Regions from separate parts of the Lentzea sp. NPDC036955 genome, predicted to be linked through region 3. Evidence: riboswitches for the same ligand, from Rfam matches in the RefSeq annotation. Region 3 holds a riboswitch; each other region holds the start of a gene.
What was found. Region 3 has a riboswitch for glycine ahead of gcvT (glycine cleavage system aminomethyltransferase GcvT). Riboswitches for the same ligand answer to the same signal wherever they lie in the genome.
Positions count from the first base shown of each region.

Region 1: it holds a riboswitch for glycine, as region 3 does, so the genes downstream of both, gcvH (glycine cleavage system protein GcvH) here and gcvT (glycine cleavage system aminomethyltransferase GcvT) in region 3, are expected to answer to the same signal.
Region 2: it holds a riboswitch for glycine, as region 3 does, so the genes downstream of both, gcvP (aminomethyl-transferring glycine dehydrogenase) here and gcvT (glycine cleavage system aminomethyltransferase GcvT) in region 3, are expected to answer to the same signal.

Region 1 covers NZ_JBVJRC010000005.1:463,618-472,965, forward strand. The annotation lists gene ACZ7CF_RS19515 (MFS transporter) at 61-1,512, shown strand; gene ACZ7CF_RS19520 (TetR/AcrR family transcriptional regulator C-terminal domain-containing protein) at 1,522-2,202, shown strand; gene ald (alanine dehydrogenase) at 2,282-3,394, opposite strand; glycine riboswitch at 3,616-3,708, shown strand; gene gcvH (glycine cleavage system protein GcvH) at 3,770-4,150, shown strand; gene ACZ7CF_RS19535 (L-serine ammonia-lyase) at 4,182-5,546, shown strand; gene ACZ7CF_RS19540 (winged helix-turn-helix transcriptional regulator) at 5,553-5,909, opposite strand; gene ACZ7CF_RS19545 (TROVE domain-containing protein) at 5,999-7,582, opposite strand; gene ACZ7CF_RS19550 (TVP38/TMEM64 family protein) at 7,911-8,558, opposite strand; gene ACZ7CF_RS19555 (ABC1 kinase family protein) at 8,703-9,348, opposite strand, start outside.
Region 2 covers NZ_JBVJRC010000008.1:91,937-101,284, reverse strand. The annotation lists gene ACZ7CF_RS27250 (aldo/keto reductase) at 1-782, opposite strand, end outside; gene ACZ7CF_RS27245 (helix-turn-helix transcriptional regulator) at 770-1,741, opposite strand; gene ACZ7CF_RS27240 (DUF3224 domain-containing protein) at 1,791-2,168, shown strand; gene ACZ7CF_RS27235 (maleylpyruvate isomerase family mycothiol-dependent enzyme) at 2,173-2,832, shown strand; gene ACZ7CF_RS27230 (class I SAM-dependent methyltransferase) at 2,842-3,447, shown strand; gene ACZ7CF_RS27225 (hypothetical protein) at 3,460-3,642, shown strand; gene gcvP (aminomethyl-transferring glycine dehydrogenase) at 3,688-6,579, opposite strand; glycine riboswitch at 6,730-6,825, opposite strand; gene ACZ7CF_RS27215 (MerR family transcriptional regulator) at 6,924-7,490, opposite strand; gene ACZ7CF_RS27210 (bifunctional nuclease family protein) at 7,797-8,270, opposite strand; gene garA (glycogen accumulation regulator GarA) at 8,695-9,153, opposite strand; gene gcvH (glycine cleavage system protein GcvH) at 9,267-9,348, opposite strand, start outside.
Region 3 covers NZ_JBVJRC010000007.1:110,332-119,679, forward strand. The annotation lists gene glyA (serine hydroxymethyltransferase) at 1-1,034, opposite strand, end outside; gene gcvT (glycine cleavage system aminomethyltransferase GcvT) at 1,048-2,142, opposite strand; glycine riboswitch at 2,242-2,329, opposite strand; glycine riboswitch at 2,331-2,421, opposite strand; gene ACZ7CF_RS24250 (DUF3817 domain-containing protein) at 2,467-2,769, opposite strand; gene ACZ7CF_RS24255 (hypothetical protein) at 2,784-3,140, opposite strand; gene ACZ7CF_RS24260 (helix-turn-helix transcriptional regulator) at 3,297-3,788, opposite strand; gene ACZ7CF_RS24265 (hypothetical protein) at 3,953-4,132, opposite strand; gene ACZ7CF_RS24270 (CaiB/BaiF CoA transferase family protein) at 4,469-5,593, opposite strand; gene ACZ7CF_RS24275 (acyl-CoA dehydrogenase family protein) at 5,590-6,726, opposite strand; gene ACZ7CF_RS24280 (GNAT family N-acetyltransferase) at 6,834-7,268, shown strand; gene ACZ7CF_RS24285 (acetyl-CoA C-acetyltransferase) at 7,325-8,527, shown strand; gene ACZ7CF_RS24290 (3-hydroxyacyl-CoA dehydrogenase NAD-binding domain-containing protein) at 8,577-9,348, shown strand, end outside.

The sequences.
Region 1 (9,348 bases), on a different contig from region 3:
CTTGCGCCCTGCAGTCTCGTACGCTGTAAGTTGATCGTACACCGTAAGGGGGAGGTTTTCATGAGTGCGACCACGACAGAAACCGTCGGCGTGCAGCCACATCCGCAGCGCTGGGCCGTGCTCGGCGTGCTCTGCCTGTCCGTGATGGTCGTGGTGCTGGACAACACCGTGCTGAACGTGGCGATCCCGTCCATCTCCACCGGTCTGGGCGCGAGCACCGCCGACATCCAGTGGATGATCAACGCCTACTCGCTGGCGCTGGCGGGCCTGCTGCTCACGACCGGCTCGCTGAGCGACCGGTTCGGCCGCAAGCGGGCGTTGCTGGGAGGGCTGGCGCTGTTCGGCGCGGGCAGTGCCGTGGCGGCCTGCGCGGACTCGTCCGAGGCGCTGATCGCGGCGCGGGGGTTCATGGGCGTCGGGGCGGCGTTGCTGATGCCCGGCACGCTGGCCGTGCTGATGCAGCTGTTCGACGAGGAGGAACGCCCGAAGGCCATCGGCATCTGGGCCGCGGTCACCAGCCTCGGCTTCGCGGCCGGTCCGGTGATCGGCGGCGCGCTGATCAAGCACTTCTGGTGGGGCTCGGTGTTCCTGATCAACGTGCCGGTGGCGCTGCTCGCGATCGCGGCGGTGGCGTTCCTGGTGCCGGAGTCGAAGGACCCGGCCGTGCGCAGGCCGGACGTGCTCGGCTCGGTCCTGTCGATCATCGGCATGGTCTCGCTCGTGTACGCGGTGATCTCGGTGCCGGAGAACGGGTTCGGCTCGCCGCAGTTCGGCGTGCCGCTCGCACTGGGGCTGGTCGCGATGGCCGTGTTCGCGTGGTGGGAGCGGCGCACCACCGACCCGATGCTCGACCTCGGGTTCTTCGCCGACCGCCGGTTCACCGGTGCCGTGGCGTCGGGCGTGCTGGCGGCGTTCGGCATGGCCGGCTCGCTCTTCCTGCTGACGCAACACCTCCAGGGCGTGCTCGGCTACAGCCCGCTGGAGGCGGGCCTGCGCGTCGCGCCGATGGCGATCGCGTTGCTCGTCACCAGCAACACCCTCGGTCAGCTCGTGCTGAAACTGGGTGCCGCCAAGGCGATGCTGCTCGGCATGACGGTCGTCGCGGGCGGCGTGGTGCTGCTCTCGATCGGCACCACCTACCCGCCGACGCTGGCCGGGCTGGTGCTGATCGGCGTCGGTGTCGGTGTGGCCCAACCGGTTGCCGTCAACGCACTGATGGGCGCGATCCCGCCGGAACGCGCCGGCATCGCCTCCGGCCTGTCGTCCACGCTGACCGAGCTGGGCTCGTCGTTCGGCATCGCGATCCTCGGCGCGCTGCTGTCCGCGCGGTTCGTCGCCGCGCTGCCCGACGGAGTGCCGGGACGGTCGCTGTCGGAGGCGCTGCACAGCGGCGCGGACCTGACCGTGGTGCGCGAGGCGTTCTCGTCGGGCATGAGCGTCAGCCTGGTGGCCGGCGCCGTGTCCGTGTTCCTGGGAGGTGTTGTGGCGAGCGTGCTGCTGCGGCGTGCCTAGTATCGAGCCGTGGACAGCGTGTGGTTCGGCAAACCCAGGCCGGCGAGCGGCCAGCACCTCGGCCTGAGCCGGGAGGCCATCGTCCGCAAGGCGATGGAGGTGCTGGACGAGCACGGCCTGGCGAAGCTGTCCATGCGCAAGCTCGCCGCCGAGCTGGGCGCGGCCCCGATGTCGCTGTACTGGCACGTGCCCACCAAGGACGCGCTCATCGAGCTGTGCCTCGACGAGATCTACGGCGAGTTCCCGCGCCCGGCCCCCGGCGCCGCGTGGGAACCTGCGCTGCGCGAGATGATGCACGCGTTCCGCCGCCTCGCGCTCGCACACCCGTGGTGGGTGCGCGGCATCGGCGAGTTCACCACCATCGGTCCCAACGCCGTCGCCATGGCCGACGCGATGCTCGAACCCATGCGGGCGGCCGGCCTGACGATGGTCCAGGCGTCGCAGGCGATGTCGGCGGTGTCGAGCTTCGTCGTCGGGTACACGACGGCGGAGGCGAACTTCCGCAGCCGCGGCGGCCACGACGAACCGCCACCGGACCTCGGCCGGATCGCGGACCTGTACCGGGAGAAGCACCCCCGCTACGTCGAGATGCTGGACCAGCAGGAGCTGTGGTCGCTGGAGGGGCAGTTCGAGTTCGGGCTGGACTGCGTGATCGACGGGGTCAAGGCGCGGGTGGCCGCGCTGCGGTGACCGCGAGGAGGCGCGCCCGTGAAAGGCGAAACCCCCGCAGCGTGCTCCGCGTGCGGGGGCTCCTCCATCCGACTGGCTCTCAGACCACGGACTCCAGCGGCGTGTGCACCAGGCCGGTCGCCTCGGCCACCGGGCCGTTGGTCAGCTGACCGGCGTGCGCGTTGAGGCCCAGGGCGAGCGAACGGTCGTCCTTCAGCGCCTTCTCCCAGCCCTTGCCGGCCAGCGCGACCGCGTAGGGCAGCGTCACGTTGGTGAGCGCGTAGGTGGAGGTGCGGGGGACGGCGCCGGGCATGTTGGCGACGCAGTAGAACACCGAGTTGTGGACCTCGTAGGTCGGCTCGGCGTGCGTGGTGGCGCGCGAGTCCTCGAAGCAGCCGCCCTGGTCGATGGCGATGTCGACGAGCACCGAACCCGGCTTCATCTCCGCGACCAGCGCGTTCGAGACGAGCTTCGGGGCCGCGGCACCCGGCACCAGGACGGCGCCGATGACCAGGTCGGCCTCGCGGACGGCCTGCTCGATCGCGAACGAGTTGGACGCGAGCGTGCGCAGGCGGCCCTGGAACTGGGCGTCGATCTGGCGCAGGCGGTCGACGTTGGTGTCGAGGATCTGCACGTCGGCGCCCATGCCGACGGCGATGGTGGCGGCGTTGACACCGGCCACACCGCCGCCGATCACGACAACGCGGGCAGGGGCGACACCGGGGACGCCGCCGGGCAGCACGCCGCGGCCACCGGAGGGCTTCATCAGGCTGAACGCGCCCACCTGCGGGGCGAGGCGGCCCGCGACCTCGGACATCGGGGCGAGCAGCGGCAGCGAGCGGTTCGGCAGCTGCACCGTCTCGTAGGCGATGGCCGTGGTGCCGGAGGCCAGCAGGGCCTCGGTCAGCGGCTTGTCGGCGGCGAGGTGCAGGTAGGTGAAGAGGGTCTGGCCGGAGCGCAGGCGGGGGTACTCCTCCGCGATCGGCTCCTTGACCTTGAGGACCAGGTCGCCCTCGGCCCAGACGTCGTCGGCGGTCGGGAGGACCTTCGCACCCGCGGCGAGGTACTCCTCGTCGGTGATCGCGGAGCCCAGACCGGCGCCCTGCTCGACGTACACGTCGTGGCCCCGGCTGGTCAGCTCGTGGGCCCCGGCCGGCGTGAGGGCGACGCGGTACTCGTGGTTCTTGATCTCGCGAGGAACGGCGATCCGCACGATGACTCCTCCGTTTCGGCTGGCTGCTATCTCACAATGTGGGGCAGCCGGGAGGTCATGTCACTGTGCGGGTTGCACTGTTCGGGACCAGGCCGGTTGTGCTGCTGGGACAAAGCGACCTGCGCCACGCCTGTACCGGTCCCGCGTTGACACCCGGTGGCGGGCCCACATAGCGTTCCCACCGGAACTGAATAACGGCCGCGGTGCCCCTGACGGGCACCAGAACCCGGGTGGGAGAGACCTCGACGAGCTGGTCGGGGCGCCGAAGGGGCAAGCTCCCGCACACTCTCAGGCAGCAAGACCACTCGGGGTAGGCAACTCTGCACGGCGGAGGGGGCGCACGTTTCCTGCCCGTCATCTGCCAGAGGAGTCGCCGTGGAGTTCCCCGAGAACCTGCTCTACACCGCCGAACACGAGTGGGTCGACTGGACGCCGGGCACCCAGGACCCGTTGACCTGCGGGATCACCGAGTACGCCGCGGACGCGCTGGGTGACATCGTCTTCGTCCAGCTCCCCGAGGTCGGGGCCGAGGTCGTCTCCAACCAGGTCTGCGGCGAGCTGGAGTCCACCAAGTCCGTCAGCGACCTGTTCTCCCCGGTCACCGGCGAGGTCCTCGAGGTCAACACCGCCGTCGTCGACGACCCGGCGATCATCAACACCGACCCGTACGGCGCCGGCTGGCTGTTCAAGGTGCGCGTGGACTCCGCGGAGGACCTGCTCACCGCGGCCAAGTACGCCGAGCTCACCTCGGACTGACCCGCTCGCACCCACCACGAAGGACTGATCAGTGGCGATCAGCGTTTTCGACCTGTTCTCCGTCGGCATCGGGCCGTCCAGCTCGCACACCGTCGGCCCGATGCGCGCCGCCGCCATGTTCGTCGAGAAGCTCGGCGCCCGCGCGTCCGAAGTGGACCGCGTGCACGTCGAGCTGTTCGGCTCGCTCGGCGCCACCGGGCACGGCCACGGCAGCCCCAAGGCCGTGTTCCTCGGCCTGGAGGGCAACCTCCCGGAGGAGGTGGACCCCGCGGCCGCCGCCCACCGCGTCGAGGAGATCGTCGCGAGTGGACGGCTGCGGCTCGGCGGCACGCACGAGATCGGCTTCGCGCACGACCGCGACCTCGTCATGCACCGCCGCAAGTCGCTCCCGTTGCACCCCAACGGCATGAGCTTCGAGGCGTTCCGCGGTGACGAGCCGGTCGAGCACGCCGTCTACTACTCGATCGGCGGCGGCTTCGTCGTCGACGAGAACGCGTCCGGCAGCGACCGCATCAAACCCGACTCGACCCCGCTGCCGCACCCGTTCCTGACCGGCGACGAGCTGCTCGCGCGCTGCCGAGAGACCGGCCTGTCGATCAGCGAGATCATGATGGCCAACGAGCTGTCGTGGCGCTCGGAGGAGGAGGTGCGGGCCGGGCTCCTGCACATCTGGCACGTGATGCAGGAGTGCGTCGAACGCGGCTGCACCGAGCAGGGCATCCTGCCCGGCGGTCTCAAGGTCCGCCGCCGCGCCGCCGAGATGCGCAAACGGCTGGAGGGCGAGCACTTCGTCACCGACCCGCTGCGCGTCATGGACTGGGTCACGCTCTTCGCGCTGGCCGTCAACGAGGAGAACGCGGCCGGCGGCCGGGTCGTCACCGCACCGACGAACGGCGCGGCCGGCATCGTGCCCGCGGTCCTGCACTACTACACCAGGTTCGTGCCCGGTGCGAACGACGACGGCGTGGTGAGGTTCCTGCTCACCGCAGGCGCCATCGGCGTGCTGTTCAAGGAGAACGCCTCGATCTCCGGCGCCGAGGTCGGCTGCCAGGGCGAGGTCGGCTCCGCGTGCTCGATGGCCGCCGGTGGTCTCGCCGAGGTCCTCGGCGGCACCCCGGAGCAGGTCGAGAACGCCGCCGAGATCGCCATGGAGCACAACCTCGGCCTCACGTGCGACCCGATCGGCGGCCTGGTGCAGATCCCGTGCATCGAACGCAACGCCGTCGCGTCCGTCAAGGCGATCACCGCGGTGCGCATGGCGTTGCGCGGCGACGGCTCGCACTTCGTGTCGCTGGACAAGGTCATCAAGACCATGCGGGACACCGGCAAGGACATGTCGGTGAAGTACAAGGAGACGGCGCGCGGCGGTCTCGCCGTCAACGTCATCGAGTGCTGAGGCCGGTCAGGGCCTGGCGTCGTACCGGCGCTGGGCCTCGATCACGTCCGGCATCCGCGACTCCAGCAGCACGATCAACGCCATCAGCTTCTCCGCCGTCTCGCGCCCGAGCGGCGTGAGGCTGTAGTCGACCCGCGGCGGGTTCGTCGGCTGCGCGTCGCGGTGCACGAGCCCGTCGCGCTCCAGCGCGTGCAACGTCTGGGACAGCATCTTCTCGCTGACGCCGTCGACCCGGCGGCGCAGCTCGTTGAACCGCAGCGACCCGTCGACCAGCGCGCTCAGCGTCAGGCTGCCCCACCGGCCGGTGACGTGCTCCAGCGTGGGACGTGACGGGCACGCCTTCGCGAACACGGTGAACTCCATGTCCGCGAGGGTACCCCATTGCACTTACGAAAAGTTAGTGCTCGCTCGGACGGCAGGCCCGCACACAGCGCGTGTGCGGGCCTGCCTGCTCAGAACGGCCAGTCGGCGTCGCGCCCCGCCTCGATCAGCGGAACCGCGCGGAACGTCGCGTCCGTCAGGCCGCCGAACTCGTGCCGGTTCCCCGTGCCCGACGCGAACGCCCCCTGCCGGTACCCGCCCAGGTTGAACCCGTAGACCGGCACGTGCCGCGGCACGACGTCGTCGACCCCGGCACCGCCCGGCCCGGCGACCGTCTGCATGTCCGAGATGATGAACACCCGGTCGTGCCCTCGGTACGAGCTCTTCAGCGCACCGATGACGTCGGTGCCGTGCCCGACCTCACCGACCCTGCCCAGGAACCGGTCGACCTCGCTGATGACCGACGCCCCTCGCCGCAGCTCGTGGCGGAACACGCCGGTCGCGAACCCGTGGACGTCGACCTGCTCGCCCTTGGCCCCGAGCGCCACGCCGAACACGGCCGCGGCCTTGGCCGGCGTGACCTTCGAACGCGCCGAGTAGCCCGTGCAGGTCATCGACCCCGAGGTGTCGATCAGCACGAGCGACCGGCCCGGCAGCGCCGGCAGGTTGCCCAGCGACGCCTGCAGCGCCCGGTCGAGCGCGTGGCCCCAGCGCAGGCTCGGCGCCGCCTCGTACGCCGAGAGGAAGCGGAACGGGAACTGCCGCGACCGCGCCACCTGGCCGGGGTCGGCCAGCCGGGCCGCGACCTGCGCCGCGACCTCGTCCGACACGCCCGCCTCGTCAAAATTCCTGAGGTTGCGGATCGCGGCCATGAAACCCATCGACGGTGCCAGTGCCTCCCACACCTGCGCCGTCATCGGACCCTGCAACCACCCGGCCACCGACTCCCACGTCATCCCGGCCCGCCGCAGCACGTCCGCCGCGTCCGGTCGCCCGAACAACGCCCGGCGCTGCTCGACCGGCCACGCCATCAGCTCCCGCCGTGCCGCGACGGTCCGCAGCGACTCGGGAACGGTGACGTCCGGGTCGCGGCGGCGGTCGAGCACGTACTGGAACAGGTCGCCCTGCCAGGCCGCGCTCGGCGACGGGTGCACGAGGTTCAGCACGTCGGCCACGCGGAAGCCGCGCGCCTCGCTGTCCCACTTGAGCACCGACCGCTCGTCGTAGAGCCGCCGCACCGCGTCCGCGATGCCGCGCTTGACGGGCTTCGGCACGGCCCGGCCGTGGACCGCGGTCCAGTAGGCCAGCAGCTCGCCCGGCTCGTCCGCGCGCTGCAGCACCGACGCCACGACCGCGCGGTTCGTCACGCCCGCGTCGGCACCGGCCTCGAGCCGCGCCTTCACGAACTCGGCGGCGCCGACCAGTGCCGCGGTCCGCATGTTCGCCTCGCCGCGCAGCCACGCCAGCATCCGCGCCGTCCACTCGGGATCCTGCAACGCCGCCGTGCGCACCAACTGCGCGTAGCGCTCGTCGCGGGTGCCGCCGCTCTCGTAGAACGTCTGCTCGCCGCCCATGTTCGACACGGCCAGCAGGAACAGCTCGCCCAGCGCGGTGCGCTCGTAGCCGGCGCCGCCCTCGTGGGTGCGGCCGGACCGCTTCGACCCGATGGGGCTCTTCCCGAACGGACGCGCCTTCAGGACGTTGAACTTCGACATGGCTCTTCCCCCTCGGGAGGCGAGACGGGGGAGCGCACAGCGGACAGGAATCCGGCTGACGGGATTCAAACCCGCGACCGCCCCATTTGCGGTGAAAGGTTTCGCACCGGGTGCACGTACAGACAACCACGCCACGCCACCGAATTGTTCTCAGGAACTCGGTGGCGTGGCAGAAGGGTGGCCCGAGGTCAAGGCGCAGAAGGTGACTGCCCACCGGGGTGGGCGAAGAGCCGGACTGGCCGGCCTTCAGGAGTCGAACCTGAGATACCGAAGTAACCCTCTGCTGCGCACCGGGCCTGACTACAGGAAACCACACCGCGCAAGCGGTTTACGGTGTTTTCACGAGACGCCGCAGGAGGTAGAACAACCCGGCGGTGGCCAGGAAACCGAATGCGCTGATCATGACGATCTGCTCGACGGTGTCCGCCCGTGACCCGGCAAAGACGTAGGCCGCGCAGATCGGGACGGTTCCCAGCAGGGTGGACGTCATGAAGGTTCCGAACGACACCCGCGACACCCCGGCCGACACGGACACCGTCTCCGCCATCATCGGGATTCCGCGTGCGACCCCGAAGAACCAGGGCCCGAACTGCCGTCCCCACCGCCGCATCTCCCGCAGCTCCTCGATGGTCACGACGCGCCGCACCAGCCACGGGCGTGCGAAGCGGCCCAGTGCGTAGCCCGCCGCGGAGGAGCCCAGGGAGCCCACGACCGCGAGCACCAGGCCGAACGGCAGGCCCAACGCGGTTCCGGCGAGGACGATGAGCGGAGTGGACGGCACGGGCAGGAGGACGTCGACGACGAGCAGGGCGAAGATCACGGCCGCGGCCCACACGGGGTCGATGCCGCGCACCCAGGTGACGACCCCCTCGAAGTCGATCAGGTTCAGCGCCTCGAACACGATCCAGCTCAGCAGCACGAAGCCGAGCACGACGAACGGTATCCACTTCCACCGCACGCCCGTCTCACAACTCATCGGGTGATGGTCGCCCACCGCGGTGCGCCGGACAATCCGCCAGTGGCGCGGGTTCAGCGACTGGAACCCGAACGTGTGTCGTCTCGACGCACCGGGTGCCGCTCCGGTGCTCAGCGCTCACGCCGTGGCTGGTGCACAAAGGACCTAGGCGCGGCGCGGGCGGAACACGGCCACGACGACGCGCAGGCCCAGCAGCACCGAGATGATCAGCAGGTTGTAGCCGAGCACCTGGTGCAGGCCCAGGTCCGGCACGACCTGCGGGCCGCCGTCGGCGCCGAGCAGCAGCACGGCCATCACGCCCGCGGTCGCGCCGAGGACGGTCAGCATCACCTGGTGCAGCAGGCCGGTCACGTAGGCGCGGTCGCGTTCGTCGGCGAACAGGCGCATCGACATGCTCAGGCGGCCCTGTTCCACGGCGCCGGTGATGCGGTCGACGCGCCGCGGCAGCCTGCGCAGCACGGGCAGGACGGCCTGCAGCTCCTCGGTGAGGGTGCGCTGGACCGACTCGGGGGTGAGGCGTTCGGAGATCTGCTCGGCGGCGAACGCGCGTGACTCCACGACGATGTCGAAACCTGGGGAGAGCACGCCGAGGGTGCCCTCCAGGGTCGCCAGGGCGCGGAACACGGCCGCGACCTCCGGCGGGATGCTCAGGCCGAAGCGGGACACGATCAGGAACAGGTCGCCGAACATCTCCACGTCCGGGCGCATGCCGGCGCCGAGGTGGCGGGCCATGAACTGGCCGAGCGAGCGTTCCAGGCGCTGTTCGTCGATGTCCTCGGGGCGGGAGGTC
Region 2 (9,348 bases), on a different contig from region 3:
CCGGTGCGGGTGCCGTTGTCGAGCTCGGCGATCACGGTCATGTCGTCCTGGGCCAGCTCGAAGTCGAAGATGTCGATGTTCTCCCTGATCCGGTAGGGCGTGACGGACTTGGGGATCGCGACGTTGCCGAGCTGGACGTGCCAGCGCAGCACGATCTGGGCCGGGGTCTTCGCGTACTTCTCGGCCAGGCCGGTGATCTCCGGGCGGCCCAGCAGCGCACCCTGGGCGAGCGGTGACCAGGCCTCGGTGACGATGCGGTGGGTCACGTGGACCTTGCGCATCTCCTCCTGCTGCAGCAACGGGTGCAGCTCGATCTGGTTCACCGCCGGGGTGGTCGGGAACTCGTCGAAGAGGCGCTGCAGGTGGCGGGTGTGGAAGTTGGAGACGCCGATGGCCCGCACCCGGCCGTCGGCGTAGAGCTGCTCCAGCGCGCGCCACGTCTCCGGGTACAGCTCGCGCCGCGGGGTCGGCCAGTGGATGAGGTAGAGGTCCAGCACGTCGCGCCGCAGGCGGCGCGTGCTCGCGTCGAACGCGCGCAACGTCGAGTCGTAGCCCTGGTCGGAGTTCCACAGCTTGGTCGTGACGAACAGGTCCGGCACGCCCGCGATCGCGTCGCCGACACCGGACTCGTTGCGGTAGGCGGCGGCCGTGTCGATGCTGCGGTAGCCGGCCTCGATGGCGGTCGTGACCGCACCGGGCACCTGGTCCTCCGGCACCTGGAAGACGCCGAAGCCGAGTTGGGGGATCCGTACTCCGTTGTTCAGCGAGATCAGCGGAACCATGCGGGTAGCTTCGCACCGTTGTAGAGCCGGTGCATCGCCTCGATCGCGGCCACGACCTCGCGGCGCAGCTCGTCGGGTGCCACGACCTCCACGTCGGGGCCGAACTTGAGCAGGTCGGGCAGGGCGTGCCGGAGCGACTCGGTCGGGAAGCCGAACTCCTCCCCCGGCTGCGGTGCGAGCTGTGCGACGACCCGGGCCTGGTGGCCGCTGAGCAGGTACCGCGCCTTGTCGAGACCGGCACTGGTCATGCGCACGGTGACGCGTTCGCCGTACATGCGGGCCTCGAACTCCTCGGACCACCCGGCCCAGAAGGCGGCGAGGTCGAAGTCGTCCGGCCGGTCGAACGTCTCGTCCAGGACCTCCAGCTCCAGCACCCGCGACACCCGGTAGGTGCGCAGGCTGCCGACGAAGTACCAGGTGCCCGCCTTGAGGACCAGACCGAGCGGGTCGACCTCGCGGGTGACGGTCTGCTGCCCCCACCGCCGGTAGGTCATGCGGACGCGGCGCTGCTCCCAGACGGCGTCGGCGATGGTGGCGAGGTGCGCGGTCGGTTCGTCGCCGCGGAACCACGTCGGGGTGTCCAGGTGGAACCGCTGCCGGATCTGCTCGGCCCTGGCGCGCAGCTCGGTGGGCAGCGCGGCGAGGAGCTTGAGCTGGGCCGCGGCGGCGAACTCCTGGAGGCCCAGCTCCTGGGCGGGACCGGGCAGGCCGGTGAGGAACAGCGACCGCGCCTCACCGGAGGTCAGTCCCGTGAGCCGGGTGCGGTAGCCGTCGACGAGCCGGTAGCCGCCGGCCGGGCCGCGGTCGGCGTAGATGGGGACGCCGGCGGCGCCGAGGGCCTCGACGTCGCGGTAGATGGTCCGGGGCGAGACCTCCAGCCGGGCCGCCAGCTCGTCGGCGGTCATCCGGCCGCGGGACTGCAACAACAGGAGCACCTGGATGAGCCGGCTCGACTTCATGCCACAAACCTGACACGAACTGTCAGGTTCTGCCAGCAGGGTGGGGTCCATGAAGGCAACCGGAACCATCGAAGTGAAGAGCTGGGACGAGAAGACCTGGGACGGCCGGTCCTACCGGGACGTCGAGGGCCGCAAGCTCACCGAGGCGCACGTCCAGTTCGGGTACGCGGGCGACATCAGCGGTACGGGCAGTTGCCGGTACCTCATGTACTACGGCGACGACGTGGCGTGGACGACCGCGATCGAGGAGGTCACCACGGACGAGGGCACGCTGGTGCTGCGGCACGTCGGCGCCTACCGGTCCGCTGTGGAGGGGTCGATCGAGGTCGTCGACGGCACCGGGCGGTTCCTCGGCGCGAAAGGTGCGGTGACCGTGGACTGGGCGGAGGATGGCAGCGGCACCTACGCGCTGGAGTACGAGGTCTGAGCCCATGACCAACGCCCCCGTCTACGACGCCGCCCAGCAGCGCATCACCGAGCTGGTGCGCGGCCGGGACCCGCAGACGCCCGTCGCGGCGACCCCCGGCTGGTCGGTCAAGGACGTGGTGGCGCACCTGGCCGGCGGTCTGCGCGACTTCGCGGACCGCCGGTTCGACGGTGTCGAGTCCGGCGAGTGGGGTGAACGGCAGGTGCGCGACCGCCGCGGCAACTCGCTCGACGACGCCTTCGCCGAGTGGGACGCGAACCGGGAGCTGGCCGCTCCGCTCTTCGACACGCCCATGGGCTCGGTGCTGATCGCCGAGGTCGTGGCGCACGAACACGACCTGCGCGCCGCGCTGGGCGTGCCCGGCGACCGGGACCCGCAGGTGGTGCGTGCGGCGTTGACCCGGCCGTTGCAGCAGCTCGACCAGCGGATGCGGGAGAACGACGTGCCCGCGCTGCGGGTGGTGCTGGAGCACGGCGACCGCGTGCTCGGGCACGGCGAGCCGGAGGGGACGCTGCGCACGACGTCGTTCGAGCTGATGCGGGCCATCGGCGGGCGGCGGTCGGTGGACCAGATCAGGGCGATGGACTGGGACGGTGACCCGGACACGTGGATCTCGTCGCTGGCGTTGTCCGGAAGGCACCGCGCGGAGCCGTTCGAGGAGTAGGTTCCCGGCGTGACCGACTGGCTGGCAGACACCCGCGAGTCCTACGACACGGTCGCCGCCAGTTACGCCGACTACACGCGCGGCCTGCTGGACGGGATGCCGCACCTGCGGGCGGCGTTGCGGCTGTTCGCCGAGGAGGTGGACGGTCCCGTCGCCGACGTCGGCTGCGGCCCCGGCGACGTCACGGCGCTGCTGCACGGGCTCGGCGCGGACGCGTTCGGGATCGACCTCTCCCCCGCCATGGTCGCGCTCGCCCGGCGGAACCACCCCGGGCTGCGGTTCGAGGTCGGGTCGATGACCGACCCGCTCGGCGACCGGGTCGGCGGGGTGCTGGCCTGGTGGTCGCTGATCCACGTGCCGGACGAGCTGGTCCCGGTCGTGCTCGGGCACTTCCGGGACGCGCTGCGGCCGGGCGGGCTGCTGCAGCTGGGTTTCCACGTCGGCGACCGCACGAACCTGAAGACGCGGGGTTACGGCGGGCACCCGATGCGCGTGCACGTCCACCTGCGCCGGCCGGAGCGGGTGGCGGCGTGGCTGCGCGACGCCGGGTTCGCGGTCGAGGCGCAGTGGCTGCTCGGCGAGGACGGCGCGGTGCTGTTCGCCCGGCGCGGATGAGACCATTCCACCGTGGCAGAGGAACAGACGTGCCAGCGGTGCGGTGAGGCCGTGGAGCTGGCCCCGGAGGACTTCGAGCTGTTCGAGCGGATGCACCCGGACTGCTTCCACTTCGCGTTCGAGCACGACCTCACCAGGCCGGGCATCACCGAGCAGGAGAACTGCGGCGACGAGACCTGTCCGGTCGGAGCGTGAGAGGAGGGGCGCGCCCCTGGGTGCGCCCCTCCTCCGCGGTGTGGATCAGCTGCTGTAGGCCTCGAGGGGCGGGCAGGAGCAGACCAGGTTGCGGTCACCCTTCGCGCCGTCGATGCGGCGGACCGGCGGCCAGATCTTCGGAGCACCGGTACCGGCCGGGTACACGGCCTCCTCGCGGGTGTACGGGTGGTCCCACTCGCCGACGGTCACGCAGGCCGCGGTGTGCGGTGCGTTGCGCAGCGGGTTGTCCTCGACGGGCCACTCGCCGGCGCCGACGCGGTCGATCTCGCGCTTGATGGCGATCATGGCGTCGATGAACCGGTCGATCTCGGCCAGGTCCTCGGACTCGGTGGGCTCGACCATCAGGGTGCCGGCGACCGGGAACGACATGGTCGGGGCGTGCAGGCCGTAGTCGGCCAGGCGCTTCGCCACGTCGTCGACCGTCACGCCGGTGGCCTTGGTGATCGGGCGCAGGTCGAGGATGCACTCGTGGGCCACGAAGCCGCCCTCGCCGGTGTAGAGGACCGGGTAGTGCTCGTCCAGGCGGCGCGCCACGTAGTTCGCCGCGGCCACGGCGGTCAGGGTCGCGCGGCGCAGGCCGTCGCCGCCCATCATGCGCACGTACGCCCACGAGATCGGCAGGATCGACGCGGAACCCCACGGGGCCGCGGAGATCGGGCCCACGCCCGTCTCGGGGCCCGCGGTGGGCTGCAGCGGGTGGTTCGGCAGGAACGGGGCGAGGTGGGACTTCACGCCGATCGGGCCGACGCCGGGGCCGCCGCCGCCGTGCGGGATGCAGAACGTCTTGTGCAGGTTCAGGTGCGAGACGTCCGAGCCGAACTTGCCGTAGCGGGCCAGGCCGATCAGCGCGTTGAGGTTCGCGCCGTCGACGTACACCTGGCCGCCCGCGTCGTGGACCAGGCCGCAGACCTCGCGGACGGTGTCCTCGTACACGCCGTGGGTCGACGGGTAGGTGATCATGATCGCGGCCAGGTCGTCGGCGTGCTCGGCGACCGTGGTGCGCAGGTGGCCCATGTCGATGTTGCCCTTGTCGTCGCACTTCACGACGACGACGCGCATGCCGGCCATGACGGCGGACGCGGCGTTCGTGCCGTGCGCGGACGACGGGATCAGGCAGACGTCACGGGCGGAGTTGCCGTTGGCGCGGTGGTAGGCGCGGATCGCCAGCAGGCCGGCGAACTCGCCCTGCGAGCCGGCGTTCGGCTGCAGCGACACGGCGTCGTAGCCGGTGACCTCGGCCAGCCACGCCTCCAGGTCCGACACGATCGTCAGCAGGCCCTTCGCGTCCTCGACCGGCGCGAACGGGTGCAGCGTCGAGAACTCGGGCCAGGTGATGGACTCCATCTCCGCGGTCGCGTTCAGCTTCATCGTGCAGGAGCCGAGCGGGATCATGCTGCGGTCCAGCGCGACGTCCTTGTCGGACAGTGCGCGCAGGTAGCGCAGCAGCGCGGTCTCGGAGCGGTGCGCGTGGAACACCGGGTGGGTCAGGTAGTCCGAGGTGCGGCGCAGGTCCGACGGGATGCCGTCGGCGGTGTCGGTGTCGATCGCGTCCACATCGGACCCGGTCACGCCGAACGCCTCCCACACGGCGACGACGTGCGCACGCGTGGTCTTCTCGTCGCAAGCGACCGCCACGACGTCGGCGTCCACGAGGCGCAGGTTGATGCCGAGCTCGCGGGCCTTCGCGACGACCTCGGCGGCACGGCCCTCGACGCGCACCTGCACGGTGTCGAAGAACTCGCCGTGCACGACGTCGAGACCGGCCTCGCACAGGCCCGTCGCGAGGACGGTGGCCAGGCGGTGCACGCGGGTCGCGATGGCGCGCAGGCCCTCGGGGCCGTGGTAGACCGCGTACATCGACGCGATCACGGCGAGCAGCACCTGCGCGGTGCAGATGTTCGAGGTCGCCTTCTCACGGCGGATGTGCTGCTCGCGGGTCTGCAGCGCCAGGCGGTAGGCCAGCGAGCCGTCGACGTCGACGGAGACGCCGACGAGGCGGCCGGGCAGCTGGCGCTCCAGGCCGGAGCGGACGGCCATGTAGCCGGCGTGCGGGCCGCCGAAGCCGATCGGCACGCCGAAGCGCTGGGTGGTGCCGACGACGACGTCCGCGCCGATCTCACCGGGCGGGCGCAGCAGCGTCAGCGCCAGCAGGTCGGCGACGACGACGGCCTGCGCGCCGGCGGCGTGGATCTCCTCCACCAGCGCGGCCTGGTCGCGGACCACACCGGACGCACCGGGGTAGGACAGCAGCACGCCGAAGAAGTCACCGCCCAGGCCCAGGCCCTCGATGCCCTGCGACAGGTCGGCGACGACGACCTCGATGCCCAGCGGCTCGGCGCGGGTCTCGATCACGGCCAGCGTCTGCGGCAGCGTGTCGGCGTCCACGACGAACTTGTTCGACTTCGCCCTGCCCGCGCGGCGCACCAGGGTCATGGCCTCGGCGGCGGCGGTCGACTCGTCCAGCATGGACGCGTTGGCCATCGGCAGGCCGGTCAGGTCGCCGACCATCGTCTGGAAGTTCAGCAGCGCCTCCAGGCGGCCCTGCGAGATCTCCGGCTGGTACGGCGTGTACGCGGTGTACCAGGCGGGCGACTCCAGGACGTTGCGCAGGATCACGCCCGGCGTCACGGTGTCGTAGTAGCCCAGGCCGATCATCTGGGTCATCGGCCGGTTCTGGGAGGCGAGCGCGCGCAGCTCGGCCAGCGCCTCGGTCTCCGTGGCGGGCGCCGGCAGGTCCAGCACCAGGTCGCGCTCGTGGATGGACGAGGGCACCGCGTGCTGCGCCAGCTCCTCCAGCGATCCGACACCGATCACGTCGAGGATGCGGGCGAGCTCGGCGGGGCGCGGGCCGACGTGCCGGTCCGCGAACGGGGTGCCGTGCTCGAGAGCGGCGAGCGGAATGCGGTCCTGCGTCATCTAACGCCTCCGGGGGGCTGCGGGCACACGTGTCCTGGTGCCCTCCCCGCTCTGTCCGTACCCGGCATCGGGCGCCTGAGAGGTTCACCCGCCACGAGAGCGGGCTTTCACCGTCGGCGGGATCTCGAGAGATCCGCTTTCCAGAGGCGTCTCGCTCACGCGGTCCTGGGTGCCTGAGAGGTTCCCGGGGAGGAACTTGCTCCTTCGGCGCCGGGTGCAGCACCCGGTCTCTCCCGCCTGAGTTCAGCGACTACCCGTGAAGAGTACCCGCAGGCAGGCCCGCCAGTCCCCACCGACGCGACCTACGTCTCAGCGACGGAACCGGCTGAGCCGGCGACAGCGGGTCAGCCGGTGGCGCGCTCCCGGCGGCGGCGGGTCAGCTCGTCCTCGGTCATCGGCGCGATCTCCACGCCGTCCGCACGTTCGGCCGGGAACTCGTGGATGGTCCCGCTGATCTCCCGCATCGCACCGCTCACCGCGATGCCGAACACGCCCTGCCCGCCCTGGAGCAGGTCGACGACCTCCTCGGGGGAGGTGCACTCGTAGACGGTCGTGCCGTCGGAGAAGAGCGTGATCCGCGCCAGGTCCTGCACGCCGCGGCGGCGCAGGTGGTCGACGGCGACCCTGATGTTCTGCAGCGAGACCCCGGTGTCCAGCAGCCGCTTCACGACCTTCAGGACGAGGATGTCCTTGAAGGAGTAGAGCCGCTGGCTGCCGGAGCCGTGCGCCATCCGCACCGTCGGCGCGACCAGGCCGGTCCTGGCCCAGTAGTCGAGCTGCCTGTAGGTGATCCCGGCGATCTGGCACGCCGCGGGTCCCCGGTAGCCGACGAGTTCGTCCGGCAGCGAGGAGTCCGGGAACAGCTCACCCTGCTGCCCGGATTCGGCCCGCAAGGGCGCTTCCTCGACCACGCCTGCCTCCCCTCGCCAACGGCCACGAAAGTCGGGGCCGTCAAGCCGCCTGGTCCACTCGCGCAGACCGGCGACGTCCACTCGAGTTCGACGGTAAGACCGCTCCGAGGGCAGGTCAACGCGACGCGCGGGGAGTGTTGGCCCCCAACCTGAGGCGGGGGTCCGCACCGTCACCCGAACTAGGACGTTCAGGTGACGTTTAGTGATTGTTTAGCGGCCATGATGTGCGGAAAGTAGTCCGATCGAGGGACACCCCACCGATCGGCGCCGGGTCCGAACAAGACGGTCAGCGACAGTCGGGGGAACTCAGGTGTCGGCGCCCCGGAAGTCCTCGGGGGACACGGAGTCGAGGAACTCGCGGAACTTCTCGACCTCGTCCTCCTGCTCGTCCGGGATGATCAGACCGGCCTCCGCCAGCACGGACTCCTCCGCGTGGATCGGCACGCCGACGCGCAGTGCGAGGGCCACCGAGTCGGACGGGCGGGCGGACACGCGCACGTCGCCGTCGAACACGAGCTCGGCGAAGAACGTGCCCTCCTGCAGGTCGGTGATCCGCACCTGTTCGAGGTTGCGGCCCAGCGCCCCGATGACGTCCTTGAGCAGGTCGTGGGTGAGCGGGCGGGCCGGTCGCACGCCCTGCTGCTCCAGCGCGATCGCGGTGGCCTCGACCGAGCCGATCCAGATCGGCAGGTACCGCTCACCCTCGGTTTCGCGCAGCAGGAGGATCGGCTGGTTCTGGGGCAGCTCCACCCGGACGCCCACGACACGCATCTCGCTCATCGGGTCTCGCCTCCCTCTGACTCGTTGGGGAGTACCCGGAACGTCTCCGAGCATCCCCCGGCACACGCGTTCGACGCTACCCGCCAAGCGGGCCGTGTGCTCAATCGTTGCGGGCAGAACGTGATCAAGACGATGGCCGCTCGAACCCGCTCTTCCCCGCACCGGGTACAACGAGCGGAAGAGGCCGGCCGATTCCCGGAAAGCACGGCGAACCGGCAGGAGTTCCGCGCAAAGGCGGTCAGCGCACGAGTGCGTTCGGGCTCGACGCAGGAAAACTCCCGCGGAGCGCGGCGAACTGCTCAATGGCGCAAAACAGTGGAGAAGACGGCAACAGCACTGCACGGTGGAACTCGGGGCGGAGCTGCGTGAGCACCGCCCCGACGCTCGTCATCCCGCAGACCCGGGACCGGCAGGCCCCGGACCGTCAGGCTCCCGCGGAGCCGGGACCGGTCAGGAAGACCAGGCGGAACTTGCCGATCTGGACCTCGTCGCCGTTCGCGAGGACGGCCTGGTCGACCGGCTCGCGGTTGACGTAGGTGCCGTTGAGGCTGCCCACGTCGATCACGACGAACTCGCCGCCCTCCCGGCGGAACTCTGCGTGGCGGCGCGAGACCGTCACGTCGTCGAGGAAGATGTCGCTGTCGGGGTGGCGCCCCGCGCTCGTCGTGTCGCGGTCCAGCAGGAACCGCGAACCGGCGTTCGGGCCGCGCTTCACCACGAGCAGCGCGGAACCGGCGGGAAGGGCGTCGACACCGGCAACGGCCGGCTCCTGTGCGGGCGCCTCGGCGCCGCCTTCCATCTCCTGGAGGAAGTCCGCCCGGAAGACGGAGGTCCGCTCCGGGGACTGCTCCGGCGGAACGCCTGGGCCGTCGTTCGTGCTCACCTGAGCTCTCCTCCTGCTGCTGGGTCCGTCGTTTCCGGTAAAACCTATCGCGTTCGAGTCGCCCCCCGAGGAGCGCCTCCCCTTCCGGCCGAAGATCCGGCGAAAGATCGACGTCACTCCTTCTCCACCAACGCCTTGTACCCGTCGGCGTCCAAGAGCCCCTCGACCGCCTCGGGGTCGTTCAGGCGGAGCTCG
Region 3 (9,348 bases):
ATCCGGTGCAGCACGTCCTCGGCCTGCTTGCCGTCCAGCTCGGAGTTGACCAGGTCGACCAGGACCAGGTGCACGTCCGTGCCGCCGGTCAGCACCTTCACGCCGGCCTGCGCGACGTCGGGCTGCGAGAGGCGGTCGGCGAGGATGCGGGCGCCGTCGAGGGTGCGGCGCTGGCGGTCGGCGAACTCCTCCGACGCGGCGTGCTTGAACGCCACGGCCTTGGCGGCGATCACGTGCTCCAGCGGACCGCCCTGCTGGCCGGGGAACACCGCCGAGTTGATCTTCTTGGCGATGTCGGCGTCGTTCGACAGGATCACGCCGCCGCGCGGACCGCCGAGGGTCTTGTGCGTCGTCGTGGTCGTGACGTGGGCGTGCGGGACGGGCGAGGGGTGCAGGCCCGCGGCCACGAGGCCCGCGAAGTGCGCCATGTCGACCATCAGGTAGGCCTCGACCGAGTCCGCGATGCGGCGGAACTCGGCGAAGTCCAGCTGGCGCGGGTAGGCGGACCAGCCGGCGACGATCAGCTTCGGGCGGTGCTCGGTGGCGAGGCGCTCGACCTCGGCCATGTCGACGCGGCCGTCACCGTCGGAGACGTGGTACGGCACGACGTTGTAGAGCTTGCCGGAGAAGTTGATGCGCATGCCGTGGGTCAGGTGACCGCCGTGCGCGAGGTCCAGGCCGAGGATCGTGTCGCCGGGCTGCAGCAGCGCGAACATCGCGGCGGCGTTGGCCTGGGCGCCGGAGTGCGGCTGGACGTTGGCGAAACCGGCGCCGAAGAGCGACTTGATGCGCTCGATGGCGAGGCGCTCGACGACGTCGACGTGCTCGCAGCCACCGTAGTAGCGGCGGCCGGGGTAGCCCTCCGCGTACTTGTTGGTCAGCACCGAACCCTGGGCCTGCAGCACCGAGACCGGCGTGAAGTTCTCCGAGGCGATCATCTCGAGGGTGCCCTGCTGGCGCGCCAGCTCGGCCGCAACGGCCTGCGCGACCTCGGGGTCGTACTCCGCGAGGGAGGCGTTGAACTGGTCGGACATCTGGAGGATCTCCCTACTTGGCGCGCTTGTAGAACGGAAGTGCGACGACCTCGACCGGCTGCTTCTTGCCGCGGACGTCCACCAGCAGAGGGGTGCCGGGCGCGGAGCTCGCCCGGTTCACGTAGGCCATCGCCACCGAGTAGCCCAGGGTCGGCGACAGCGCGCCCGAGGTCACCTCGCCGACGACCTCGTCGCCGTTCAGCACGGCGTAACCGTGGCGGGGCGCGCGGCGCTCGGGGGTCTTCAGACCGACCAGCACGGAGTCCACATCGGACTCGGACACCTCGGTCAGCGCCTCGCGGCCGACGAAGTCGCCCGGCTTGTCGAGCTTCACGACCCGGCCGAGACCCGCGTGGTACGGGGTGAGCGAGGTGGTCAGCTCGTTGCCGTACAACGGCATTCCGGCTTCCAGGCGCAACGTGTCGCGGCAGCCGAGACCGCACGGCTTGAGCTCGTGCGGCTGCCCGGCCTCCAGCAGCGCCGTCCACACTGCGGCGGCGTCGTCGGGCGCGACGAACAGCTCGAAGCCCTCCTCGCCGGTGTAGCCGGTGCGCGCGAGCAGCGCGTCCACCCCGGCCACCTTCGAGGGGTAGGAGGCGTAGTACTTCACCGTCGACAGGTCGGTGTCGGTCAGTCCGGCGAGGACCTCCACCGACTTCGGGCCCTGGATCGCGATCAACGCGTAGTCCGTGGACCTGTCCGTGACGGCGGTGTCGAACCCGGCGGCCCGCTCGACGAGCGCCTCGGCGACCACGGCGGCGTTCGAGGCGTTGGCGACGACCATGAACTCCTCGTCGCCCAGCCGGTAGACGATCAGGTCGTCGACCACGCCGCCGTCGGCCTGGGTGATCATCGTGTAGCGGGCCTTGCCGACCGCGAGCGCGGAGATGTGGCCGACCAGCGCGTAGTCGAGCGCGGCACCGGCCTGCGGCCCGGTCAGCACGATCTCACCCATGTGCGTGAGGTCGAACAGGCCAGCGGTGGTGCGCACGGCGTGGTGCTCGGCCAGCTCGCTGGAGTAGCGCAGCGGCATCTTCCAGCCCGCGAAGTCGGTGAACATCGCGCCGAGCGACTCGTGCTCAGCGTTCAGTGGCGTGAGGCGGGACATCAGAACGCTCCTCCAGGGTGCGCCGAAGAGCCGGGCCAGGCCGGCTGAGGCAACAGAAGAATGACACGGTCCACCGGAGACTCCTCACCAGAGCGAGCCTCCCCCTCTGTCATGAGCCTGAGAGCTTCGTCGCCGGAGCGACTTGCACCGTGGGCGAGGCTCCTGATGAGCCTGCTTTCCAGAGTTGCCTTCGTCGTGCGGTATCTGTGCCTGAGAGATTCCGGGGAGGAGTTGCTCCTTCGGCGCTCCCGCTGAAGGGAGCTCTCCCGCGCGACATCGACGGCCGTGTTCAGTTGGTTGCCCCAGACGCTAGCAGGCCGAACGTCACAGCGGCACGCCCTGAGCAGTCTTCTCCACCACCTTGCGCTCCGCCCAGAACGACAGGAACGGGATCGTCCCCGCGACCAGCACGAGCGCGGTGCCCTTGATGGACCAGCGCAGCTTCAGCGCCAGGTCGACCGAAAGCACCAGGTAGATGGCGTAGAGGAACCCGTGGATCGGGCCGACGACCTTCATCGCCTGGTCCATGCCGGCGGCGTACTTCAGCACCATCGCCACGACCAGCAGCAGCAGGAAGACACCGACCACGTAAGCCATGACCCGGAACCGGGTCAACGCACCCTTCATCTGCCCGCCTTCGCTCAACGACCGTCCCGCGCGTTGAGGTCCGCGAGCATGCGGTTGTAGGCCGCGAGCTCCGCGTCTTCTTCGTCGTCGAAGTGCTCGACAGGCGCGGGTTTGACGGCGTCAACGGTAGTCACCGGTGCGACGGGGGGTGCAACCGGCTCCGGTGCGGAGAGAGCCTCGTCACGGCGCTGGCGCGCGAGACGGCGGAACCGCCACACCATGAAGAGGGGGAAGAGGCCGAAGAGCGGCCACTGGAGCACGTACCCGAGGTTTTGGAACGTGCCGCTCGCGGACTCGAAGCGCTGCCACTGCCACCACGCGAGCCCGCAGCAGAGGACCAGCGCCGCCAGACAGGCGAGCGCGATCAGCACACGCTGGGGAGTAAGGAGGCCGCGCACGACCTCCACACTACTGGGGTGAGGCCTCCTGTCAGGAGGCCACCCGTGAGGGGTAGCGCGCCACGGGAGCGCGCGTGCCCGTTTGCGAGTGAACTTCGGGGCTGCCGATGCCTCGACAGCCCGCTTCTCCTACGCCACGCCGTCCCGGCGCTGCCTCTGCAGACGAGCAACGCACCAGGCCGCGGCCGAACCGCGGCGGAGGTGCTGGAGAACCGTCATCGGTCCCAGGCGCCTTCCGAGGTCGGCAGGCGTGAGGCCGGCGGCGCGGTAGTCGAGCGCGCGCTGGTCCAGCGGGCTGATGCCCGCGTCCCACCACTGCTCGGCCTCGGCGACGTCGCCCACCAGCTGCCAGTAGCTCGCCGCGGCGGCGAGCAGTGCCTCGGGTGCCTCCGGCGCCCGCTTGCGCATCGCGGCCACGTAGGCCGGATCCGCCGAGTCGACCTTGACCAAGCCACGCGGCCCACTCCTGCCTCCCCGCTGCACGGGGATGCCGGGCGCCGAGGGGGGAGCCTCCGCGAGCCACGCGTTCTTGATCCGGTTCACCTCCTGCATCTCTGCGTCGTCAGACCGTTCAGCCGCCCACTGCTGCAACAGCTCGTGGACCCCGGAGTCCTCGACCATCCATGCCTCCTCGTCGGTCGGGGATCGGCCATTGCAGCGGAAGGTATTCGGTAGGTCTGACAATCGCCAGACCCTGAATCGCCAGAACACCCGTTACCAGTGCGTGATTGGCCTCATTCCACCCGTCCGGCTCAACGCGGAGGGCCGAGGATCACCGAGGGTCACTAGGCGACGGGGGTGGCCGTCCCGAAGAGGCTCCTGACGAAGGTGATGATCGACTCCGCACCCTCGCGCAGCCAGCCGAGGGCCGTCTGGACCCCCGACGCGGACTCTTCCGGCTGGGTGATCAGGAGGAACAGCACCAGCGCGACGCCCGCCAGCACCAGCACCTTCTTGAGGTTCACAGGTCCCTCTCCGTCCATGTCGCTCACAGGTGGGCGGCGAACCGCCCGTGTCACCCGACATGCTCCCTCATTCACCCGTGCGATGAACAACCACCACGCCAGGCGGGGCGGCGGATCCACCGCCACCGCACGTCTGCACCGGGCCTGTTGTCACCCGAATGGCGGCTAAAGCCGCCGGTTTCCAGCGCCGATGTCCTGGGCACGAGGTGAGCGCGAGGACCCTCGAATCCCACAGCTTGGACAAGACACAGGTGCACCGGGCCTCACCCGGATGCCGAATGCCCGGCATCACGCTCCGTCACGGCGTGGTGTCGTCATTAATGCGCCTCCGACCGTTCACGCAATTGCTCCAGCCCGCCGCAGTTCCGCAATTCGGTCTTCCGCCACACCCATGTTCGCGAGCACTTCCGCGGTGTTCGCCCCGACCGGCACCGGAGGGGTCGGAACCGCCGCCGGGGTCCGGTCGAACCGGGGCGCCGGCGCCGGGTGCCGCACACCGGCGACGTCCACGAAGGTGGCGCGCTCCGCGGTGAACGGGTGCTCCGCCGCCTCGGCCGGGGTCAGCACCGGCGCCAGGCAGGCGTCCGTGTCCCGCGCGAGGTCGGCCCACTCGTCCCTGGTGCGGGTCCTGACCGCCGCCGCGATGTGTTCGCGCAGCTCAGGCCACCGGGCCGGGTCGTTGCGCGACGGTGCGTCCGCCAGCCCCAGCACGCGCACCAGGTCGGCGTAGAACTTCTCCTCCAGCGCGCCGATGGCCACGTACCTGCCGTCCGCGGCCTCGTAGACGTCGTAGAACGGCACCCCGCCGTCGAGCATGTTCTCGCCGCGGCCACCGGACCACATGCCCGCGTTGCGCATGCCGTGCAGGAACGTGGTGAGCAGCGCGGCACCGTCGACCATGGCCGCGTCCACGACCTGGCCGCGCCCGGACCGCTCCCTCTCGTACAGCGCGGCGAGCACGCCGAGGGCCAGCAGCAGCCCTCCCCCGCCGAAGTCACCCAGGAGGTTGATGGGGAACGACGGCGGCCCGCCGGCCCGGCCGAGCGGTTCCAGCGCGCCCGCGACGGCGATGTAGTTGATGTCGTGCCCGGCCCGGTCGGCCAGCGGCCCGTCCTGGCCCCACCCGGTCATGCGCCCGTAGATGAGGCGCGGGTTGCGGGCCAGGCACTGCGCGGGCCCGATGCCGAGCCGTTCGGTGACGCCCGGCCGGAAGCCCTCGACCAGCACGTCCGAGCGTTCGACCAGGGTCAGCACCAGCTCGGCGCCCTCGGGCGTGCGGGTGTCGACCGCGATCGAGCGCCGGTTGCGGCCGAGGAAGTCACCGGGGACCGCCGGGTGGGCGCCCGGTTTGTGCACCTGGACCACGTCCGCGCCGAGGTCGGCGAGCACCATGCAGCCGAACGGCGCGGGCGCGAGGCCCGCGAGCTCGACGACCTTCAGCCCCGCGAGCGGCCCGCTCACAGCGACCTCGCGATGATTTCCTTCATGATCTCGTTCGTGCCGCCGTAGATCCGCTGCACGCGGGCGTCGGTCCAGGCGCGGGAGATCGGGTACTCGTTCATGTAGCCGTAGCCGCCGAAGAGCTGCAGGCACTCGTCGACGACGCGGCTCAGCCGGTCGCTCGCCCAGTACTTCGCCATCGCGGCGGTCGGCACGTCGAGCTCGCCCCTGAGGTGCTTCTCGACGCACTCGTCGATGAACGCCCTGGTCACGGCCGCCTCGGTGGCGCACTCGGCGAGCTTGAAGCGGGTGTTCTGGAACTTGATCAGCTCCTTGCCGAACGCCGTGCGCTCCTTCACGTACTTCAGCGTCACGTCGACGGCGGCCTCGATGCCCGCGATCGAGGCGACGCCGATGATGAGGCGTTCCTGCGGCAGCTGCTGCATGAGCTGGACGAAGCCCATGCCCTCCTGGCCGCCCAGCAGGTTCTCCGCGGGCACCCGGACGTCGTCGAAGAACAGCTCGGCGGTGTCCTGGCCCTTCATGCCGACCTTGTCGAGCACGCGGCCGCGCCGGATGTCGTGCTCGACCACGAGCAGCGAGATGCCCTGCGCGCCCTGGCCGGGGTCGGTCTTCGCGACGACGACCACGAGGTCGGCGTGCACGCCGTTGGTGATGAAGGTCTTGGAGCCGTTGATGACGTACTCGTCGCCGTCGCGGATCGCCTTCGTGCGGATGGACTGCAGGTCCGAGCCCGCGCCGGGTTCCGACATCGCGATCGCGCCGACGTACTCGCCGGACGCGAGCTTGGGCAGCCAGCGGTGCTTCTGCTCTTCGGTGCCGTAGGAGTTGAGGTAGTGGGCCACGATGCCGCTGTGGACGCTGTTGCCCCACGAGCTGTCGCCGGCACGTGCCTGTTCTTCGAGCAGAACGGCCTCGTGTGCGAACGTGCCGCCACCGCCGCCGTACTCCTCGGGGATGCTCAGGCACAGCAACCCGAGCTCGCCCGCCTTGGTCCACAGGTCGCGGTCGACCTGCTTCTGCTCGGCGAAGCGCTCCTGGTGCGGCACGACCTCCTTCTCCATGAACGTGCGCGCGAGCTGGCGCAACTGGTCCAGGTCGCTGTCCATCCACCGCGATCGACGCTCTGCCATGCGGTCAACGAAACCACCGGCGGGTGGCCGACGCCATGACCGCCGCGCCTGCCCGTCACCCGAAAAACTGAGCGAAAAAACCACCTCGGTCGGTCAGACTGCCCGGTGTGCGGATTCACCGGGTCAGCCAGGACGACTGGCGGGTGTGGCGTGACGTGCGGCTGGAGGCGCTGGCCACCGACCCCGGCGGCTTCGGGTCGGCGCTGGCTCACGAGCAGGCGTTCACCGAGGACGACTGGCGGGAGGCCGTCGAGCGGGGGCTGAGGCTCATCGCGTTCGCCCCGGAGCCGGTCGGGCTGGTCGGTGCCACGCCGAAGCCCACCGGCCTGCACCTCTGCTCGATGTGGGTCAGGGGCTCCCACCGCGGCCGCGGCGTCGGGGAGGCGCTGGTGGACGGCGTGCTGGCGTGGGCTGCGGACGAGGGCTGGAAGGTCGTGCGGCTGCGCGTGTACGAGGACAACCTGCCCGCACGCAGGCTTTACGGGAGGCTCGGGTTCATCGACTGCGACGAACCCGAGCACATGGAGCTCCTCCTGAGCTAATCGGTCACCCTCCACGGTCATGGCCAGCGTCAGGAGCCGGGCTTAGCGTGGGTGCCATGAGCGAAGCCTTGATCTTCGACGCGGTGCGCACGCCGCGCGGCAAGGGCAAGCGCGGGTCGTTGCACAGCGTGCGGCCCGTCGAGCTGGCCGCCGGTGTCCTGCGCGCGCTGTCCGAGCGCAACTCCCTGGACACCTCCTCGGTGGACGACGTCGTGTTCGGCGTGGTGTCCCCGATCGGCGAGCAGGGCGGTGACATCGCCCGCGCGGCGGTGCTGGCCGCCGGGTGGGACCAGCGTCCCGCCGGTGTGCAGCTCAACCGGTTCTGCGCCTCCGGCCTGGAGTCGGTGAACCTCGCGGCGGCCAAGGTCGCGTCCGGGTTCGAGGACCTGGTGGTGGCCGGTGGCGTCGAGTCGATGTCGCGCGTGCCGATGGGCTCCGACGGTGGCGCGTGGGCGATCGACCCGGCCACGAACTTCGACCTGTCGTTCGTGCCGCAGGGCGTGTCGGCCGACCTGATCGCGACCCTGGAGGGCTTCTCCCGCACCGACGTCGACGCGTGGGCCGCCCGGTCGCACGCGAAGGCGTTCGAGGCGCAGAAGAACGGCTTCTTCGAGCGGTCCGTCGTCCCGGTCGTCGACCAGAACGGCACGGTGGTGCTCAAGGAGGACGAGACGATCCGCCCCGAGTCCACCGTGGAGTCCCTCGGCAGGCTGAAGCCCAGCTTCCAGTTCCACGGCGACCTCGGCTACGACACCGTCGCGATCGACCGCTACCCCACCGTCGAGCGCATCAGCCACGTGCACACGCCGGGCAACTCGTCGCAGATCGTCGACGGCGCCGCGGCCATGCTGATCGGCTCCGCGGCGGCCGGCCGGGCGCTGGGCCTCACCCCGCGCGCGAAGATCGTGTCCGTCGCGGTCGTGGGCACCGAGCCGACGATCATGCTGACCGGTCCGGCCCCCTCGGCGCGCAAGGCGCTGGACAGGGCGGGGCTCTCGGTCGAGGACATCGACCTGTTCGAGGTCAACGAGGCGTTCTCGTCGGTCGTGCTGAAGTTCCTGCGGGACATGGACGTCCCGGAGGACAGGGTCAACGTCAACGGCGGCGCCATCGCGCTGGGCCACCCGCTGGGCGCGACCGGCTGCATGATCCTCGGCACGCTGCTGGACGAGCTGGAGCGCCGGGACCTGCGCCGCGGCCTGGCCACGCTGTGCGTGGGCGGCGGCATGGGCATCGCGACGATCATCGAGAGGATCTGAGGTGCCTTTCCACTACGACAAGGACTCCGACGGCATCGTCACCCTGACGATGGACATGTCCGGCTCCGCCAACGTGATGAACGACGAGTACCGCGAGCTGATGGGCGATGCCGTCGCGAAGTTCGAAGGTGACGACATCACCGGTGTGGTCATCACGTCCGCCAAGAAGACCTTCTTCGCCGGCGGCGACCTGAACGTGCTCATCGCGATCACCCCGGAGAACGCCTCCCAGGCGCTGGAGGGCGTCGAGGAGGTCAAGGCGCAGCTGCGCAGGCTGGAGAAGCTCGGCAAACCGGTCGTGGCCGCGATCAACGGCACCGCGCTCGGCGGCGGGTTCGAGATCGCGCTGGCCGCGCACCGCCGGATCTTGCTGAACGACAACGGCATCCGCGTCGGGTTGCCGGAGGCGACGCTGGGCCTGCTGCCCGGCGGCGGTGGCGTGACGCGCATGGTGCGGCTGCTGGGTGTGCAGAAGGCGTTGCCGTTGCTCATGGAGGGCAAGCAGCTGCGGCCGGAGCGGGCGCTGCAGGCCGGGATCGTGCACCAGCTCGTGGACACGCGCGAGGAGCTGGTCTCCGAGGCCCGTGCGTGGATCAAGGCGAACCCGGCGCCCGTGCAGCCGTGGGACGTGCAGGGCGCGGGTGTGCCGGACCTGAAGTTCGGCGACCCGAACAGCTACGGCCTGCTCGGTGCCGCACCCGCCGTGCTGCGCAAGAAGTCGCACGGCGTCTACCCGGCGCCGGAGAAGATCATGGCGACGGCGGTCGAGGGCGCGTACGTCGACTTCGACACCGCGTTGAAGATCGAGGGCCGCTACTTCG